One region of the Nonomuraea sp. CA-143628 genome, then DNA from elsewhere that is predicted to be linked to it. Evidence: riboswitches for the same ligand, from Rfam matches in the RefSeq annotation. Region 1 holds a riboswitch; each other region holds the start of a gene.

The links. A riboswitch is a leader RNA that binds a small molecule or an ion and turns the genes downstream of it on or off. The one in region 1 is predicted to bind cyclic di-AMP.
Region 2: it holds a riboswitch for cyclic di-AMP, as region 1 does, so the genes downstream of both, ACQP2T_RS14890 (coiled-coil domain-containing protein) here and ACQP2T_RS16520 (C40 family peptidase) in region 1, are expected to answer to the same signal.
Region 3: it holds a riboswitch for cyclic di-AMP, as region 1 does, so the genes downstream of both, ACQP2T_RS01890 (C40 family peptidase) here and ACQP2T_RS16520 (C40 family peptidase) in region 1, are expected to answer to the same signal.

Annotation. Positions count from the first base shown of each region.
Region 1 covers NZ_CP192072.1:3,534,587-3,540,769, reverse strand. The annotation lists gene ACQP2T_RS16535 (EamA family transporter) at 38-1,000, shown strand; gene ACQP2T_RS16530 (NAD(P)-dependent oxidoreductase) at 1,050-1,691, shown strand; gene ACQP2T_RS16525 (helix-turn-helix domain-containing protein) at 1,784-2,611, opposite strand; cyclic di-AMP (ydaO/yuaA leader) riboswitch at 2,670-2,806, shown strand; gene ACQP2T_RS16520 (C40 family peptidase) at 2,810-3,445, shown strand; gene ACQP2T_RS16515 (GNAT family N-acetyltransferase) at 3,471-4,166, opposite strand; gene ACQP2T_RS16510 (alpha/beta fold hydrolase) at 4,257-5,759, opposite strand; partial or broken gene ACQP2T_RS16505 (NlpC/P60 family protein) at 5,918-6,034, shown strand.
Region 2 covers NZ_CP192072.1:3,182,456-3,188,638, reverse strand. The annotation lists gene ACQP2T_RS14900 (DeoR/GlpR family DNA-binding transcription regulator) at 1-528, shown strand, start outside; gene galT (galactose-1-phosphate uridylyltransferase) at 525-1,595, shown strand; cyclic di-AMP (ydaO/yuaA leader) riboswitch at 1,665-1,805, shown strand; gene ACQP2T_RS14890 (coiled-coil domain-containing protein) at 1,810-2,775, shown strand; gene ACQP2T_RS14885 (MerR family transcriptional regulator) at 2,796-3,578, opposite strand; gene ACQP2T_RS14880 (serine hydrolase domain-containing protein) at 3,613-5,145, opposite strand; gene ACQP2T_RS14875 (aminopeptidase P family protein) at 5,377-6,183, shown strand, end outside.
Region 3 covers NZ_CP192072.1:385,093-391,275, reverse strand. The annotation lists gene ACQP2T_RS01900 (RDD family protein) at 1-37, opposite strand, end outside; gene ACQP2T_RS01895 (amino-acid N-acetyltransferase) at 135-692, opposite strand; cyclic di-AMP (ydaO/yuaA leader) riboswitch at 982-1,142, shown strand; gene ACQP2T_RS01890 (C40 family peptidase) at 1,148-2,191, shown strand; gene ACQP2T_RS01885 (LuxR C-terminal-related transcriptional regulator) at 2,255-2,467, opposite strand; gene lysX (bifunctional lysylphosphatidylglycerol synthetase/lysine--tRNA ligase LysX) at 3,149-4,606, opposite strand; gene ACQP2T_RS01875 (hypothetical protein) at 4,778-5,254, shown strand; gene ACQP2T_RS01870 (type III pantothenate kinase) at 5,319-6,101, opposite strand; gene ACQP2T_RS01865 (L-aspartate oxidase) at 6,105-6,183, opposite strand, start outside.

The sequences.
Region 1 (6,183 bases):
CCTATCGGATGTCTTAGCGGTGAGATACATTGTCTTAGTGCTAAGAAATCGACTTGCCCTGATCATGGTGACCGCGCTGGCCCCGGCCTTCTGGGGGACCACCTACCTCGTCACCACCGAACTGCTGCCGCCCGGCCGCCCGCTCCTGGCCGCGGTCGTCCGGGCCCTGCCCGCCGGGCTGCTGCTCCTCCTGCTCACCCGGCGCCTGCCGCAAGGAGTGTGGTGGTGGCGCGCGTTCGCGCTCGGCGCGCTCAACATCGGCTTGTTCTTCGCGCTGCTGTTCATCGGCGCGTACCGGCTGCCCGGCGGGGTGGCCGCGACCATCGGCGCGGTGCAGCCCCTCCTGGTCGCCGGCCTGTCCTCCGGCCTGCTCGGCGAGCGCCTGTCCGCGCGTACGGCGATCGCCGCCGTGGCGGGTGTGGCCGGTGTCAGCCTCCTCGTACTGCGGGCCGACGCCCGGTTGGACGCCGTCGGCATCGCCGCGGCGGCCGGGGGCGCGATCGTCATGGCCACCGGAGTCGTCCTCAGCAAGCGGTGGACCTCACCGGCGCCCCTGCTCGCGACCACCGGCTGGCAGCTGGTGGCCGGCGGCCTGCTGCTGCTCCCGGTGGCCCTCCTCGTCGAAGGACCGCCGCCCGCCGCACTGACCCCGGCCAACCTGACCGGGTACGCCTACCTCGCCGTCATCGGCTCGGCCGTCGCCTACTCCCTGTGGTTCCGGGGGATCCGCGCCCTCTCCCCCACCCACGTCACCTTCCTCGGCCTGCTCAGCCCGTTGGTGGCCACCGCGCTGGGCTGGCTCGCCCTCGGCCAGTCGCTCACCATCGCCCAGATCGTGGGCGGGCTCGTCGTCGTGGCGGCCCTCATCGCGGCCCAGACCAGCCGCCCTCGTCGCGGCCCAGAGCCTCATAACGACCCAGACCCTCGTAACAGCCCAGAGCAGAAGCCGTCAGGTCAAGCGGACGCGCACGCCGGTGATCGTCTGATCCCCACCCCCTGACCGTCCGATCCCCACCCCTTCATCTCTTACTGCCGATCAAGGAGAAAGCATGCGCATCACCGTGTTCGGAGCGGCGGGCAGCGTCGGCTCTCGCGTGGTGGCCGAGGCGCTGTCCCGTGGCCACGAGGTCACCGCCGTCGTACGCGACCCGGCCCGCTTCCCGTCACTGCACCCCGGCGCCCATCCCCAGGTCGGCGACGCCGCTCATGTCGAGGACGTGACCAGGCTCGGCACCGGTCGGGATCTCGTGATCAGCGCGACCCGCCCGCCCACCGGCCGCGAGCACGATCTCGTCACGACCGCCAAGGCGCTGCTGGCGGGGCTCGCGGGGACCGGCGTCCGGCTGCTGCTCGTCGGCGGGGCGGCCGGGCTGACCGTTCCCGGGTCCGGCGGGCGTACCGTGCTCGACGACCCGCGCTTCATGTCCGACGCCTACCGTGACATCGCGCTGGCCTGCGACGACCAGCTCAAGGCATGCCGCGCGGAGACCGGTGTGGACTGGGCGTACCTGAGTCCGGCCGCGCTGCTGGCGCCGGGCGAACGTACCGGCGTCTACCGGCTGGGGGCCGACGAGCTGCTCATGGACGCCGAGGGGAACTCGGCGATCTCCATGGAGGACCTCGCGGTCGTGCTGCTGGACGAGGCGGAACGACCCACGCACCACCGGGTCAGGTTCACCGCCGCGTACTGACGCCACCCGGCGCCACGAACGGCAGCCGGCATCGCTGACGTCAGCGGACGTCAGCCGCCCGCGCGGCGGGCCCGCACCATCCGGCGGCGGCATCAACGGTTCCCGATCAGCCGTGTGGTCTCGTCGTCGGCGGGGAAGTACGCCTCGACGGCGACCCCTTCGAGGGTGATGTCGAACGCCGCGCCGAACGTCGTGATCGTACTGAAGAAGCAGAGCTCGTCCCCCCGATGCGTGATCCGTACGGGCAGCGCGATGTCGGCGGGGTCGGGCAGCGGCGCCTCGCCATCGTCTCCATAGGCCAGCAGCTCCTCGTAGAGCGCGCTCAGCTCCGGATCCCCCGCACGGGTGACCTGCCTGGCGAGCCGGGGCAGCAGGAACCCGCGAACCTGCGCCAGGTTCCGCACGCGCGGCGCGAACCCGTCCGGGTGCAGGCCGAGTCGCATCATGTTCACCGGCGGCTCCAGGAGGGCCGGGGCCACGTCGTCGAGGAAGACGTTCATGGCGTCGTTGGCCAGGAGCAGGTTCCACCGGTGGTCCAGAGCCATCGCCGGATACGGCTCGTGCCCGCGCAGGATCCGCTGGAGCGCCTCGTGCGCCTTGCCCAGGTCGGGGTCGTCAAGCGGGCGCTCGGGGTAGATGGGCGCGTACCCGGCCGCGAGCAGCAACCGGTTGCGCGCACGGAGCGGCACATCGAGCTGCTCGGCCAGGCGCGACACCATGGACCGGCTGGGGATCGTCCGCCCGGTCTCGACGAAGCTGACGTGGCGCGCGGACACGTCGGCCTGGAGGGCCAGGTCGAGCTGCGTGAGCCCGCGCCGGTGCCGCCAGTCCCGCAGTAGGTCCCCTATCGGCTGATCCATGTGCATAGTGGCCGGTTCTACCTGGCCCGCCGGGGTGGTGTCGATTACCTGCCATGTCATGCCCGCCTCGTTGACTGCCCGATTTTAGACAGTTTACAAGCCTTTGACCGTTTTGTTAGTGTTCGTCCCGCCTAATCCACTCACCCGCGTGGAGCCGGGGACCCAAGTTCCCTCTGGGGCGAATCGGCATCGCCGTAGGGCCACTTCCAGGCCCGAGCCCGTCAGCTAACCCGGTAGGCCGTATGGAAGGACACAGCAGTGGCTCCCCTCGCCATCTGCCTGGCGGCTGCCGTCGCCGGGCTCACTCTGGCCGCTCCGGCTCACGCCGCCCCCACCACCCCGGCCGACCCCACCACCCCTGCCGGCCCCACCACCCCTGCCGGCCCCACCACCCCTGCCGGCACCGAGAGCAAGCCCGTCCAGCCGATAAGCCAGACCACTCCGGCCTGGAAGGTCGCCCTCAAGTTCGCCATGAAGAAGCGCGGCATCCCGTACGTCTGGGGCGGAACCAGCGACAGCGGCTACGACTGCTCCGGGCTCATGCTCAGGGCGTACGAGCGCGCCGGGATCGAGTTGCCGCGCACCACGACGGAGCAGTACGCCGCGTACTCCAAGAAGATCTCCTGGGACCACCTCAAGCCAGGCGACCTGGTCTTCTTCCACGGGCTCGGGCACGTGGGAATGATCTCGAAACCCGGATACATGGTGCACGCACCGCACACCGGAGACGTGGTCAAGGAGGAGAAGCTCTCCGACTGGCGCAGGGACTCGTTCGCGGGCGCCGTACGGCCGGACCCCAAGGGCGTGCGGCTCTCCATCGAGCAACGCAAGACCGCCATGCTGGCCACCAGCCTGCGGCCAACGGCGGGGGCCCTGCAGATCAAGGTCCGCTAGCGCCCCGGCTCAGCGACGGAAGCCGTCACGGCGTGCGGAACCCCCGGAAGGTCACGGGCTTGCGGGTCTCGAAGCCGAGCCGCTCGTACAGGGCGATCGCGCCGGTGTTCGCCTCGGCCACGTGGATGAAGGGCCGTTCGTCACGAGCCACGATCCGCGTGACGAGCGCACCGACCAAGCGGGCGGCATGGCCTCGCCCGCGTGCCTCGGGGGCGGTGCAGACGGCGCTGATCTCTGTCCACCCCGGCGGCCGGAGTCGCTCACCCGCCATCGCCACCAGGGTGCCGTTGTCGCGGACGCCGAGATAGGTGCCGAGTTCGCGGGTACGCGGCCAGAACGGCCCCGGCTTGGCCCGCGCGACGAGGTCGAGCATCTCGGGCACGCTGTCCCTGTCGAGTTCGACCACCTCGGTGCCGGTCTCGGCGGGGCGGCGACTGCCGCCGGACCAGGTCATCTGGCGGCCTTCGAGGACGAAGACCGGCTCCCAGTCCGGCGGTGGCACCGACGCGCAGCTGAACATGTCGGCGAGCTCGCCGCGGCCGAGCAGCCGGGCGAGGTCGGCCCACTCCCGCTGATCCGGGTCGGCGGTCACCGCGGAGAAGGTCGCGACATCCGGCTGGTAGGTGGCCGCTCCGCCGAGCCGGCGGGCATGGTGCGCGTGGTGACCGCGCAGCGATGCGCCCACCGGGTCATCGAGCGCGGTGGCGTCCCGGTTCGCCATGGTGCTGTGCCTCTCGTGTCGTACGGGGCTGACGCCGGCCCAGCCGGCCGGCGATCAGGTCCAGCCGGTCATCCTACGGGCACAAGGCAGCTACTTCGCCCGGCTGGAAAGCGGCGAGTGGCAGGTGATGTCGGCGGCGGGCAGGGTGCCGTCGCCGAAGTAGGTGTTCACCGCGTTCTCCACGCAGATGTTCGGCAGGCGGCCGAAGATGCCGTGCATGCGCACATCCTGAAGGGTGACCAGGCGGGAGGCGGACATCGCCCGGTGCAGGTTCACGCCTTCCTGGTAGACGGTGCGGGTGTCGCGGGTGGCCTGGACGATCAGGGCGGGGACATCGTTGCGCACGATGGTTCTGGGCTCGCGGGGCGGCGCCCAGAACGCGCACGCCGTGATGTTGTTCGCGTACGGTCCGAACACCGGCTGGTCGGCCCGGCTGTGCTGGATGTTGCGCCAGTACCATTCCGGATCGCGCGGGACGGCGGCGTCGCCGCAGATCACGGCCGCCTGGCTGGACAGGTCCCGCGGCTGCCCCTTCAGCATGAAGCGCAGTTCGTCGTCGAAGTCCTTGCTGGGCTGGATCGCCTTGCCCGCGGCCGCGTCGGCGATCTGCCGCACCCGTCCGGCCAGGTAGGGGTTGTAGCGGGCGTCGGGCAGCAGCGTGAACAGCGTCATGGGCAGAAAACGCTCGTCGAGGAGGTGCTCGCCGATGCGGATCGGCGACCTGGCCGACTGTTCGATCAGGTCCTCGACCCGGGCTCGCACCTGCTTCCCGGTCGCGCCGAGGTGGTATTCGGCGTCGCGGGCCGCGGTCCAGTCCGCCCAATCGTCGAGCGCGGCCTCGTTGAGCGGCGCGCTGTTCCTGATCGACCCGGCCATGTAAGCGGCCGGATCGATCGCGCTGTCCAGCACGATCCGGTCGCTGCGCCGCGGGAACATCTGGGTGAAGACCGCGCCGATGTAGGTGCCGTAGGACATGCCGAAGTAGGAGAGCTTCGTCTCACCCAGGGCGCCGCGGATGATGTCCATGTCCCGCGCGGTGTTGCGGGTGGTGATGTGGGCGATCCTGTCGCCCTCCTTCCGCGCGCACCGTCGCGCGAGATCGGCCTGAGTCCGTACGGAGTCGAGGAAGTCTCCTCTGTCCAGCCCGGCCGACCAGAGCATGTGCCCGATGGGCCACGCGCAGTCGATCGCTTCACTCCGCCCGACGCCCCGGGGATCCATGCCGATCAGGTCGCAGCGGGAGGTGACCTCGGGACTCATCGCCCCTCTGATATAGAGCATGAAGTGCAGGCCCTCGCCGCCGGGTCCACCGGGGTTGGAGAGCATGGCCCCGCGCCGGTGCTCGGTGTCGGTCGCCTTGAGCCGGGAGATCGCCACCTTGATCGTGCGGCTCCGCGGCTCGGCGTAATCCAGCGGCACCGTGACCTCGGCGCATTGGGCACCCGCCTGGTCCAGGGCGGCATCCCCGCAGGCTGTCCACTCGACATCCTGCTCGTAGAAGCGGCTTAAGGTCTCGGCGCCGGCGACCCCGGTCCCGGTCAGCACCCCGGCACCTACCGCCAGCGCGGCGAGCACAGCAGCTACCCGTTTCATTCATCGTCCTCAGATAAGGGGATTTTGGGTACGCCACAGCCCTTGGGCGCACCTCAATGGCATGCAAGCAACCGTAGTTGACTAATTTCCACTTAGTCAACCTGAGTTGCTTCTGTGCCTGAGTGTCGGGCAGGCGCGCCTTCATCTGCTCCGGGCTCATGCTCAGGGCGTACGAGCACGCCGGGATCGAGTCGCCGCACACCACGACGGAGCAGTACGCCGCGCACTCCAAGAAGATCTCCTGGGACCACCTCAAACCAGGTGACCTGGTCTTCTTCCACGGCCTCGGGCGCGTGGGAATGATCTCGAAACCCGGATACTTGGTGCACGCACCGCACTGCGGGCGGCCCGCGCCCTCAGCTGCAGATTCCCGCCCCGTAGCGCCTCGGCGGGTCGCCGTCTCCGGCAACCGCTCGACAGCGGC
Region 2 (6,183 bases), 350 kb from region 1:
CGCCGCGCCGCCCAGTTCGTCCGGCCCGGCACCGCGGTCGCACTGTCGGCCGGGACCACCACCTGGGCCCTGGCCCACCACCTCATCTCGGTGCCCGAGCTCACGGTCATCACCAATTCGATCCCGGTGGCCGACGTCTTCCACCGCAACCCGCGCGCCGACCGCACGGTCGTGCTGACCGGCGGCGTGCGCACGCCGTCCGACGCCCTCGTCGGCCCGGTCGCGGTGGCCGCGATCCGGCGGCTGCACGTGGACACGCTGTTCCTCGGCGTGCACGGGATGAGCGTGCGGGCCGGGTTCACCACGCCCAACCTGCTGGAGTCGGAGACCGACAGGGAGCTGGTGCACGCGGCGCACCGGCTGGTCATCCCGGCCGACCACACCAAGTGGAACACGGTCGGCATCAGCACGATCGCCGATCTGACCGAGGCGGACGCGGTCATCAGCGACTCGGGGCTGCCCGAGGAAGCACGCATGGAGCTGGGCGAACGCGCCGGCGAACTGATCATCGCGGAGGACTCGCAGTGAAACGCACCATCACCCACCTGGCCGACGGCCGAGAGCTGATCTACTTCGACCGGCGCGACGACGCCGACCGGAGCGCGATCGACCGGCGGGCGCTCGACCCCAGGCCGATGGCGTCGGAGCTGCGCTACGACCCGCTCACCGAGGAGTGGATCGCGATGGCGGGGCACCGCCAGACGCGTACGTTCCTGCCCCCTGCCGACGAGTGCCCGCTGTGCCCGTCGTCCGAGACGAGGGCTTCGGAGATCCCGGCGTACGACTATGACGTGGCGGTGTTCGAGAACCGCTTCCCCTCGTTTTCCGGAAATTTCGGGACTTACGGGGACGTCGGGGGGCTGAGTGAGGTCCGGCCGGGGGTGGGGCGGTGTGAGGTGGTGTGCTTCACCTCTGAGCATTCGTCGTCGTTCTCGCGGCTCTCCGACGAGCAGGTGGGCCTGGTCATGGAGGCGTGGGCCGACCGTACGGCCGAGTTGTCCGCGATCGAGGGCGTCGAGCAGGTGTTCTGCTTCGAGAACCGGGGCGAGGAGATCGGCATCACGCTGCCACACCCGCACGGGCAGATCTACGCCTACCCGTACGTGACCCCGCGGACCAAGCTCCAGCTCGGCGCGGCCGCCCGGCATCGGGGCGGCAACCTCTTCGCCGACGTGCTGGCGGCCGAGCGGGCCGCCGGGGTGCGCGTGGTGGCGGCCAACGAGCTGTGGACGGCGTTCGTGCCCGCCGCCGCCCGCTGGCCGTTCGAGGTGCACGTCTATCCGCACCGGCAGGTGCCGGACCTGGCCGCGCTGTCGGAGGAGGAACGCGCCGCCTTCGCCCCGCTCTACACCTCCGTGCTGCGGGCGCTCGACGGGCTGTTCGGCGTCGCCATGCCGTACATCTCGGCCTGGCACCAGGCACCGGTGCGGCAGGATCGTGACCTGGCCTATCTGCACCTGGAGCTGTTCAGCATCAGACGGGCGCCCGGGAAACTCAAGTATCTGGCGGGCTCGGAGTCGGCCATGGGCGCGTTCGTCAACGATGTCCTGCCGGAGGAAGCCGCACGCATGCTTAAATCACAGGTAGATCTCTAATTGGTTTCCGCTTGGAGTCGCATGACCTTGGATTTACCACTAATATCCCTTTTCAGCGCCGGCCGAAACGGTCGGTGCTGGCCTAATCCCGGGTGCGTGGCCCGGGAGCCGGGGACCCATCGCGTCTTGGGGTGAATCCACTCAGGTGGTAAGGCGGCATCTCCCTGCCCGAACCCGTCAGCTAACCCGGCCGGCATAGGGAGAGGAACCCTTCGTGGCGGCTGCGTCCCCCTCGAGTCTCGCCATCACTCTCATCACCACCGCTTCCATGGCCTTCGGCGCCTTCACGGCCACGCCCGCCGCCGCCGCCCCCAAGCCCAGCGAGGCCCAGCTCCGCGCGGAACTGAAGCAGCTGGACAAGAAGGTCGACAAGCTCATCGAGACCTACAACCTCAAGCGCGTCGAACTCGCCAAGGCCAAGCAGGATTCGGAAACGACCAAGAAACGGCTGGCCACGGCGGAGGCCCAGCTCGTCACAGCCCAGAAACGGGTCACCGAGCTCGCGCGCCTGCAGTACCAGAACGGCACCGGCGCGCTGCCGAACCTCACTCTGCCGACCGATGCCTCCAGCGCGGCGTTGCTGGACCACCTCGCGGCCGAGCAACAGGCGGTCGTGCAGGGCGTGGCCACCGCCCGTGACGAGAAGAAGGCGGCCGCGGACCAGGCGACCGCCCTGGAGGCGAAGATCCGCGAGGACGCGGCCAACGTGGCCAAGCAGCGGGACGACGCGCAGGGCGTCATCAAGGACATCCAGAAGAAGCTGAAGGGCCTCATCCCGTTCGGCCCCGGCCGCCGCTCGGACGGCAGCTGGGCGCCCGAACTGCCCTCAGGCACCGACAACATCACCGCCCGGATGCGGGTGATCCGCGGGCTGATCCAGAAGGACTTCGCGCTGCCGTACGAGGTGGGCTGCTTCCGCTCGGACGGCGGCGGCGGCGAGCACCCGCTGGGGCGCGCGTGCGACTTCATGATGAGCACCGGCGGCAGCATGCCCAGCGCGGCCAACCAGGCACTCGGCGACCGCGTGGCGGCCTGGGCGCTGGAGAACAAGGACAAGCTCGGGGTCAAGTACGTGATCTGGAAGCAGCGCATCAACCAGGGCTCGGGGTGGAGCTCGATGTCCGACCGCGGCAGCATCACCCAGAACCACCTCGACCACGTGCACATCTCGATGTTCTAGATCTGCCCGGCCGGGCGCGGTCAGTGGGTGCCTGGTCTGGGGATGCGGACACCGGCGGCGCGGAGCTTGGTCTCGACGAGCGCGATCCCCTGGGCCGCGGCCGATCCCCGCTCTTCGCCGTGATGGGCGATCAGCTCGTATCGGGTCGCGGCCTCGGTGCGGGCTTGCAGGCCGGTCACGATCTTCAGGTGTGCGGGATTGGCGAGGAAGTGGTCGGCCATCGCGGTGGCGAGCTCGGCGATGCGCGGATCGTCCGGTTCCCAGTCCGCGGCTTCGGCGCCACGCTTGATCAAGGCGACGAACCGGGTGTCTTCGAGGGCATGCTCGAGATGAGACAGGTAGTCGTCGAAGCCCTCGGGGACCAGGGCCCTGGCCAGCACCCAGCCCTCCCGCGCGGCCGCCGCGTCCGCCGCGGAGAAGCCGAGGCCGGACAGCCGCTCCAGCAGCGCCACAGCACGGTCGGGCAGCAGCGCCCGGTCACCGTCGGCGAGCCGGCGCAGCGTGTCACGCCGCGCGATCAACTCCTCGATCCGATCGTCGAGCTGCCGCTCGACGTCGGCGAGCGCGGCGGCGAACAACGCGGGGTCAGCGTCGAGCAGGGACCCGATCTCGGCCAAGGGCACCCCGGCGGCGGCCAGCGTCCGCACCTGCACAAGCCGCAACAACTCGGCCGATCCGTATCTCCGGTAGCCGGAGCTGTCGCGTTCCGGCTCCTTCACCAAGCCGAGCTTGTGGTAGTGCCGCACCGTCTTCACCGTGACATCGACGAATGCCGCCGCCTGCCCGATCGTGACTCCGTTCATCTGCCAAATCCTGCCTTGTACTCCAGCTCGGCGACTAAGCCGGATCGGCCTGCCCACCACCGAACACCTCGTTGAGGAGCCGTTGCTGAGCGTTCTGGAATGCCGCCGCGATGGACAGGTCGGCGTCGTCCACGCAGTTCAGTGCGGCGACGAGGGTCTTGCTGCCGTCAGGTGTGCTGGACATCAGCGCCGCGTGGCCCACGGCGGCGCCGTTGTGGGAGATGACCGTGCCGCCGTCCGTGGTCACCACGAACACTCCCAGGCCGTAGTCCATGTTCGGGATGCCCGTCGGGCGCGGGGCGCACATCTCGGCCAGCAGCGGGGCCGGCAGGAGCCTGCCGCCCAGCAGCGCGGAGACGAACGTGTGGAGGTCCTGGAGGGTGGAGATCATGTCACCACCGGCGGAGATCCACGAGGGGTTCTGGCGGGTGATGTCGATCGTCTTCTGCTCACCGGCGTCCTCGTACCGGTAGTAGGCGTGGGCGTGCGGCGCGGGGATCTCCGGTGAGGCGTCGGGCACCATGGTGCCCGACAGCCCGAGCGGCTCCAGGATCAGCCGGCGCAGCTCCTCGGTGACCGAACGGCCGGTGACCTTCTCGATCAGCAGCCTGGCCAGCACGTAGTTGGTGTTGGAGTAGCTCCAGCCCGTGCCCGGCTCGAACCGCGCGGGCTTGGACAACGCCAGACGTACCAGTTCCTCCGGCCGGTAGGTCTTGAGCCGGTTGTCCACCCACTCCTTGCCCGTGGTGCCGTAGGGGATGGGGATCCCCATGACGACCGTCCCGTCGTCGTAGACCTCGCCGCTGAAGTTGAACAGCCCGCTGGTGTGCTGCAACAGCATCCGCACCGTGATCCGCTCGTCAAGCCCGAACTCGGGCAGGTAGTGCGCCGCCGGGGTGTCCAGCTCGACCTTGCCCTCGGCCACCAGTTGCAGCACCAGGGTCGCGGTGAAGGTCTTGGTGGTGCTGCCGATCCGGACATGTCCGTTGATCGGGGGTTTGGCGGTCCCGCCCAGCTCGGCCGCCCCGGCGCTGCCGGCCCACTCGCCCCGCTCATCGTGCACGCGCAGCGACACCCCGACGAATCCGGAATCGACGATCTCCTCGATCGCCTTCCGCAGCTCCGGGCGATCCTGCCCGGCCCCGCTGCCTGCGGCGGCTGCCCTGGCGGCGTCGAGGGCTGCGGTGATCTTGCGGGCCATCTCGGCCGCGGCAGGGCTCGGCTGGTCCTGGTGAATCCGGGCGGTTTCGACGGCGATGAGAACGGCGCCGCGGAAGTTGTCGGCCTCGGCCGGGTCCTGCTTCCCCAGCAGGCTCATGGCCGCGGTCAGGGCCGGCAGCACGCGGTCGGCGATCTCGGCCACGGACCTGCCGGCCAGGTCCTTGCCCTTGGGATGGTCGGCGAGCACGTGCCCGATCAGACCGGTGGCCGAGCCCAGCGCGATGCTGCCGTTGGCGGCCATCTTGTGGGGCATGCCGGCGGCGCCGGCGGCGGCCATCAGCGACACGGCGCCGTACGCGGCGGTCCGCAGGGTGCTCTTGTCCTGGTCGGAAAGGGTGATCGTCATGGTGGTTCGATCCTTCGAGTGTGTTAGGTCCGGGGCGGCGTCGTGCCGCTGCGCCGAGCTTCCACCCTGACCCAAGGTCAACCTCAACCGTGATCTGGCTCACAGCTGCGTCGAGGAGGGCAGCCGCGTCTCGCATTTAATGCCATGAAGTCGCTGTTGCAAATAGCATGCAATAGTACATACTACCAATCGCGTGCTCACGAAGGTGAGCACGCAGGATTGGAGGCGTTGATGTCGAACCGAGGCGAGAGCCACTTCGCGACGGCGCGTACGGCGTCGCACGACCCCGACTTCCCGGACAAGCTGCTGGAGTTCATGCGGACCGGCTGGCAAGACCATCCGATCGAGGTACGAGCCCGTCCGGCGACGCCCCACTACGCCCGGCGCCGTGCCGCGCTGTCCGCCACCTACCCCGGGGAAACGCTCGTCATCCCCACCGGGCCGAGCAAGGTGCGCGCCAATGACACGCTCTATCCCTTCCGCCCAGGAAGCGACTTCGCCTACCTCACCGGCGATCACGACCCTGACGGTGTGCTGGTCCTGCGGCCGGCCGGTAGCGGCCACGACGTCGTCCTGTACACCAGGCAGCGCTCCTCCCGCGAGACCGACGAGTTCTTCCGGGACCGGGATGGCGAACTGTGGGCCGGCCGCCGCCGTACCCTGGCGGAGAAGAGCGCCGAACTGGTCATCGAAACGGCCCCGCTCGCCGACCTCGACGCCGCCCTGGCCCGCTGCGCGCCCGGCCGTACCCGCGTGCTGCGCGGCCTGGACCCCCGGGTCGACGCGGCCGTGCCCGCCGTGGACGCCCGGGACCGTGAGCTCGCGGCGACGATCGCCGAGCTGAAACTCGTCAAGGACGAGTGGGAGATCGCCCAACTGCGGGACGCTGTCGAGGCCACCATCCGCGGCTTCGAGGACGTCGCCCGCGCGCTGCCGGCCGACCGCGGCGTGTCCGAGCGCCTCATCGAAGGCGTCTTCGGCCTGCGGGCCCGCCACGACGGCAACGACGTCGGATACGGCTCGATCGTCGGCGCCGGT
Region 3 (6,183 bases), 3.1 Mb from region 1:
ATTCGTCCTGTGGATACGGCGGCTGTCCGGTGCTCACCGTGTCACCTCGCTTCGAGTGCGCATGTGGCACGTGTCAGGACACATGCCTGTGCTGCCCAACGTATCGACATAGGTATCAACAATCACCTTTCCCATTAGTCAAGGTCCGCGTCACCCGATGTCAGGTGGAGAAGCATGCGGGTGTTCCCCAGGGTGTTGGGCTTGACGTGTTCGAGGTCGAGGAACTCGGCGACACCCTCGTCGTACGAGGCCAGCAGCTCCGCATAGACCTCGGGTGAGACCGGAGTGCCCTGTACGGGACGGAATCCATGCCTCGCGAAAAAATCCACCTCAAAAGTCAGACAGAAAACCCGGCGCAGGCCGAGTTCCCGGGCCGTTTTGATCAAGGAAGAGACGATCCGGTGCCCGATTCCGAAGCCTCGGAACTCCGGATCGACGGCCACCGTGCGAATCTCCGCGAGATCCTCCCAAAGCACGTGCAGCGCGCCGCAACCGACCACTTGGCCGCCGCGCTCGGCGATCCAGAACTCCTGCACGTCCTCGTACAGAGTGACGGTGGCCTTCTCCAGAAGCCGGGGCCCGGCGCCCGCGTAGGTGTCGACCAGGAGACGGATCGTCCTGACATCCGGCGTGCGGGCACGCCGGACGACGACTTCCGTGTCCGGGACTGTCACTTCGGCGACCTGCTCCATGGGTCTCCAGCGTACAGATCCGATTACGGCCTCCCCCTAACTCTGACGTCTCTCCCATCTCATGACATCTCGTGGTTGATCGAGCACGATGAGGGATCCCCTTGGCCGACAGGCTTCCATGTCTTGGCGAACTTGGTGCAAAAAGGACATAAAGTTTGTTCAGCACCGGCAGGCACGAGACCACCTCGTGACCCTTCGGTTGCGAAACCTCTACAGACTTGGCAGTTCTGGTTGAGCACGAACCCGGAGTGCACTAGTGTCCAGCGACGATGTCACTCACGCGAGCCAGCGTGGAGACGCGCCCAATCCCCGTAAGGGGAGCCGGGGACCCGCCGGTGGCGACCTCATCCCGACGCCACCACCCATGGGGTGAATCCGAGCGAGTCGTTCGGTAGGGCTGCTCCGGCCCGAACCCGTCAGCTAACCCGGTAGGCGCCGATGAGAGGAGCTGGTTGGTGAAGCAGACCCGCGATCGCGAGGGGAAGCCGGCAGGCGCTCACGCCCGCCCTCCGGAGCTCCGGAAGATCCCCACCCGACTGGGTGTCATCGCGGCGACCATCGCCACCCTCCTCTTCGCCATACCCGTCGGCTCCGCCGTCGCCGATCCCAAGCCCTCGCTGAAGGACCTGTCCAAGCAGGCCGAGGAGCTCCACACCGAGATCGAGACGCTCAGCGAGCAGTTCAACGGCCAGCGAGAGAAGCTCAAGACCGCCAAGAAGACGGCTGAGGCGGCCCAGAAGACGCTGTCCACCAGCGAGGCCGATCTGGCCGCCAAGCACGCCAAGGCCGCGCTGCTGGCCCAGAGCGCCTACATCAACGGCGGCTTCGGCCAGCCACTCAACTTCGCCACCTCCGACGACCCCGAGAACTTCCTCGACCGGGCGGCCACCACCTACGCGCTGGAGCAGCAGCAGGGCTTCGAGGTCAACCAGGTGACCACGGCCAGGCAGGCCGCCGAGGAGGCCAGAGCCAGCGCCAAGACGCGCATCGACGAGGTCCAGAAGATCGTCGAGGACCTCGGCACCAAGCGCGACAAGATCACCAGTCTCGTCACCAAGGTCGAGAGCAGCCTCTTCAAGCGGGCGATCGGCGAGGCGGGCCGTCCCGGCACCCGGGCCACGCGGGTCGACCTGCCGGTCATCGGCGCCGGCAAGGCGGCCACGGCCGCCAGGTGGGCGCTCACGCAGCAGCTCAAGCCGTACGTCTGGGGCGCCGAGGGGCCGACCTCGTACGACTGCTCCGGCCTCGTGATGGCGGCCTACCAGCGGGTGGGCATCTCACTGCCGCACTACACCGGCGACCAGTGGACGGCCGGACGGCACATCTCCAAGGAGGAGCTGCGCGCCGGCGACCTGGTCTTCTTCTATGGCGACCTGCACCACGTCGGCATCTACATCGGCGGCGGCATGATGGTCCACGCGCCGCAGACCGGCGACGTCGTACGCATCGCGTCCATCGCCCGCCGTCCGTTCGCGGGCGCCGTACGCATCGCCGACTGACCTCCGGACACCACGACAAGCACTCTGACGGCTGGAGCCCGGGCGGCTGGGCCGATAGAGCGGTCAGATGAGCTGACGGCGGGCGGCCCAGGCAACGGCCTCGATCGCGGTGGCGACGCCGATGCGATCGCAGATACCCCGAAGTCTCCGGCGTACCGTGCGCCCGCTGATATCCAGTCGTCTGCCAACCCGATCAACCGTGACCCCCTTGGCAAGCTCCGCCAGCAACGCCAGATCCGCGTGGCTAAGCTCGACGCCCTCAGTGAGCACATACATCGGGAGCCCTCCCCCCAACAGCAGAACTCGAGACGTCTATGTCCGAGCAGGGCTGCTGCTCGTCCTCGCAGACGGTAAACGCATTCTGGAAAGGTCGTCAAGCCAGCGAATACCGCTCTCTGACCATCGCCATTGACATGATCGGCAGTATGTGAAGTACTCGCCATATGTCGGCACACTTCGGGGCTCGATGAGGGATCACAGCCGCCCTTACAGCCCTCTCCCCAGGGGCACTGTGGACCCGCTGGGCTTAGATCCACAAAACGCGAATATTATTCGCCTTCAATATGCGAGATATCGGAAATGTGGCTGCTTGGGGCACTCCTTCGTACCCCCGCGCGGCCGGGTCGGCAGTGCGTGCCAAAGACCATGAACGGTTCATGCGCCATAGGGGGCGCCGCTCATCGCGGCCCGGCGCAGGCGGTCGGGAGATGGCCGGCTCACCGCGTCGGCCCGCGTCAAAAAACTGGCGAAGGTCGTCGCTCGCGTAAAGAAACTGGCGGAAATCGCCGCCCGCGTTCTCCTACTCGCCGCAGGAGATTGGACCGCTGTCAACCTCACCGCCGACAGCGCCCGCGAACCGGCGAGCCGGACGGGTACGGCCCGTCGTGGGAGCCGGGCCGACAGAACCGATGCGGCCCGGCGTGGCAGCCGGGCCGACACCCTTCGGTGGCAGGTGGGTCAGTTGGTCGGCTTGACCAGCGGGAACAAGATCGTTTCCCGGATGCTCTTGCCGGTGAAGGCCATGATCATCCGGTCGATCCCGGCCCCCATGCCACCCGTGGGCGGCATGGCGTACTCCAGCGCCTGCAGGAAGTCCTCGTCGAGCTGCATGGCCTCAGGGTCGCCTCCGGCGGCCAGCAGCGACTGCTCCACCAGGCGCCGGCGCTGCTCGACCGGGTCGACGAGCTCGGAGTAGGCGGTGCCCAGCTCCGTGCCGAACCCGATGAGGTCCCACTTCTCGGTCAGCAGCGGGTTGTCGCGGTGCTGACGGGTCAGCGGGGAGGTCTCCAGCGGGTAGTCCATGACGAACGTCGGCTGGATGAGCGTGTGCTCGACGAGGGCCTCGAAGATCTCCTGGACGAGCTTGCCCTGGCCCCACTTCGGGTCCCAGTGGATCTCGCGCCCGTCGGCGAGTTTCCGGACCTGCTCCAGCGGGGTCTCGGTGGTGATCTCCTCGCCGAGCGCCTCGGACACCGCCCCGTACAGGGTGATGCGCGGCCACTCCGGGATGCCCAGATCCACCTCGACGCCGTCGTGAACGACCACAGAGGTGCCCAGGGCGGCCACGACGGCCTTCTGGTACATCCGCTGGGTAAGGTCGGCCATGTCGTTGTAGTCGAGGTAGGTGCCGTACGCCTCGATCATGGTGAACTCGGGGTTGTGCGTGGAGTCCGCGCCCTCGTTGCGGAAGTTGCGGTTGATCTCGAAGACCTTCTCGATGCCGCCGACCACGAGCCGCTTCAGGTAGAGCTCGATCGCGATGCGAAGGTAGAGCTCCATGTTGTACGCGTTGATGTGGGTCTTGAACGGCCGGGCCGCCGCGCCACCGTGGATCGGCTGCAGCATGGGCGTCTCGACCTCGAGGTAGCCCTCCTCGTGCCAGAAGTCGCGCACCGCGCGCACCGTGGCGCTGCGGATGCGGGCCATCTCCCGGGCCTCGTCGTTGACGATGAGGTCGACGTAGCGCTGGCGTACGCGGGCCTCGGGGTCGGTGAGGCCGACGTGCTTCTCCGGCAGCGGGCGCAGGCACTTGGCGGTGATCTGCCAGCGGTCGGCCAGGATCGACAGCTCGCCGCGGCGGGAGGTGATGACCTCACCCTCCACACCCACGTGGTCGCCCAGGTCGACGTCGCGCTTCCAGGCCGCCAGCGACTCTTCGCCGACCTTGTCGAGCGAGATCATCACCTGCAGGTCGCCGCTGCCGTCGCGGAGCGTGGCGAAGCAGAGCTTGCCGCCCACGCGGTTGAGCATGACGCGGCCCGCGACGCCGACCTTGTCACCGGTCGCGGTGTCCGGATCGAGGGCCTGGTATTTCTCCCTGACCTCCGCGTTGGTCGCCGTGCGGGGAAAGGTCACCGGGTAAGGATCGACGCCCTCACTGCGAAGGCGGTCGAGCTTCTCCCTCCGGATGCGCATCTGCTCGGGAAGTTCGTCGCTCACAGCATCAAAGCGTAGGGGATATGGCGAACTGCAAGGACTCGTCACCTCTCTGCAGGGTGGCTGCAAGAACTCTCCCGTACAAATGCCACATCGAGCTCAGGGGGGAACCGGCAAGGCGCCGGCCCAGGGGGAGCTCAAGGAGAGATCATGATGAAGAAGCTCGCGACCGGCCTCGCCGCCGTCGCCGCCACGAGCGCGCTGGCCCTTGCGCTGCCGTCGGCCGCCAGCGCCAGCACCGCGGACTCCGACTCCTGGGGTCCGGTTTACTCGCAGCACTACCAGGCCAAGGCCTCCGGCTGGGTCAGTGTGGATTGGGCCGACGACGACCACGAGTCGAACACGATCACTGTCAGGGGCAAGCTCTGGGACCTGGACAACCGCAGCTACGACGAGGGCGGCAAGTGCGCGTACGTGAAGTTCCAGGCCAGCGACTTCGACGACAACTGGTCGACGGTCTACACCAAGAAGTACTGCGGCTACCCGGCCTTCAAGCGCTTCTCCTTCGACAGCGACGACGTCTCCAGCCTCCGCGTGAAGGTCTGCCAGATCGACCTGCACGGCTCCTACCCGCGCAACTGCGGCAGCTGGAGCTCCATCTACACCGGCGACTCCGAGACCGAGTAACCGGCCAGGTAGAGACGGTCCACGAACGCAAGCGGCCCCCTCACCCGAGCGGGGGGCCGCTTGTTCATGCCGTGTTCCGGTTGTAGATCAGCCGCAGGCCGATCAGGGTCAGCCACGGCTCGTGCACGTCGATCGAGCGCGACTCACCCACCACCAGCGCCGCGTGCCCGCCGGTGGCCACCACCGTCACCTCGTCGGGGTCGTCGGCCAGCTCGGCCGTCATCCGCTCGACGATGCCGTCGACCTGGCCCGCGAAGCCGTAGATGATGCCGGCCTGGAGCGCCTCGACGGTGTTCTTGGCGATGACCGAGCGCGGCCTGACCAGCTCCACCTTGTGCAGCTGGGCGCCCGCCGCCGCCAGGGCGTCGACGGAGATCTCGATGCCGGGCGCGGTGACCGCGCCGATGTACTCGCCCTTGGCCGACACCGCGTCGAACGAGGTCGCGGTGCCGAAGTCGACGATGACGCAGGGGCCGCCGTACTGGTCGATGGCCGCCAGCGCGTTGACGATGCGGTCGCTGCCGACCTCCTTGGGGTTGTCCATGCGGACGGGCACGCCGGTGCGTATGCCCGGCTCCACGATCACCGCGGTCACATCGCCGTAGTAGCGGCGGCACATCTCGCGCATCTCGTTGAGCACGCTCGGCACAGTCGAGCAGATCGCGATGCCGCTGACATCGGCTCCCTTGAGCAATGGGGACTGGGCGAGCAGCCCTTGGAGCACGACCGCGATCTCGTCGGCGGTGCGGCGGGCGTCCGTGGCCAGCCGCCAGTGCTCGATGACTTCCTCGCCCTCGAACAGGCCGAGCACCGTGTGCGTGTTGCCGACGTCGATCGTTAGCAGCATCGATTACCCCCGTAGATCCAGTGCGATGTCGAGGGCCGGCGCCGAGTGCGTGAGCGCTCCCACCGCAAGGTAGTCAACGCCA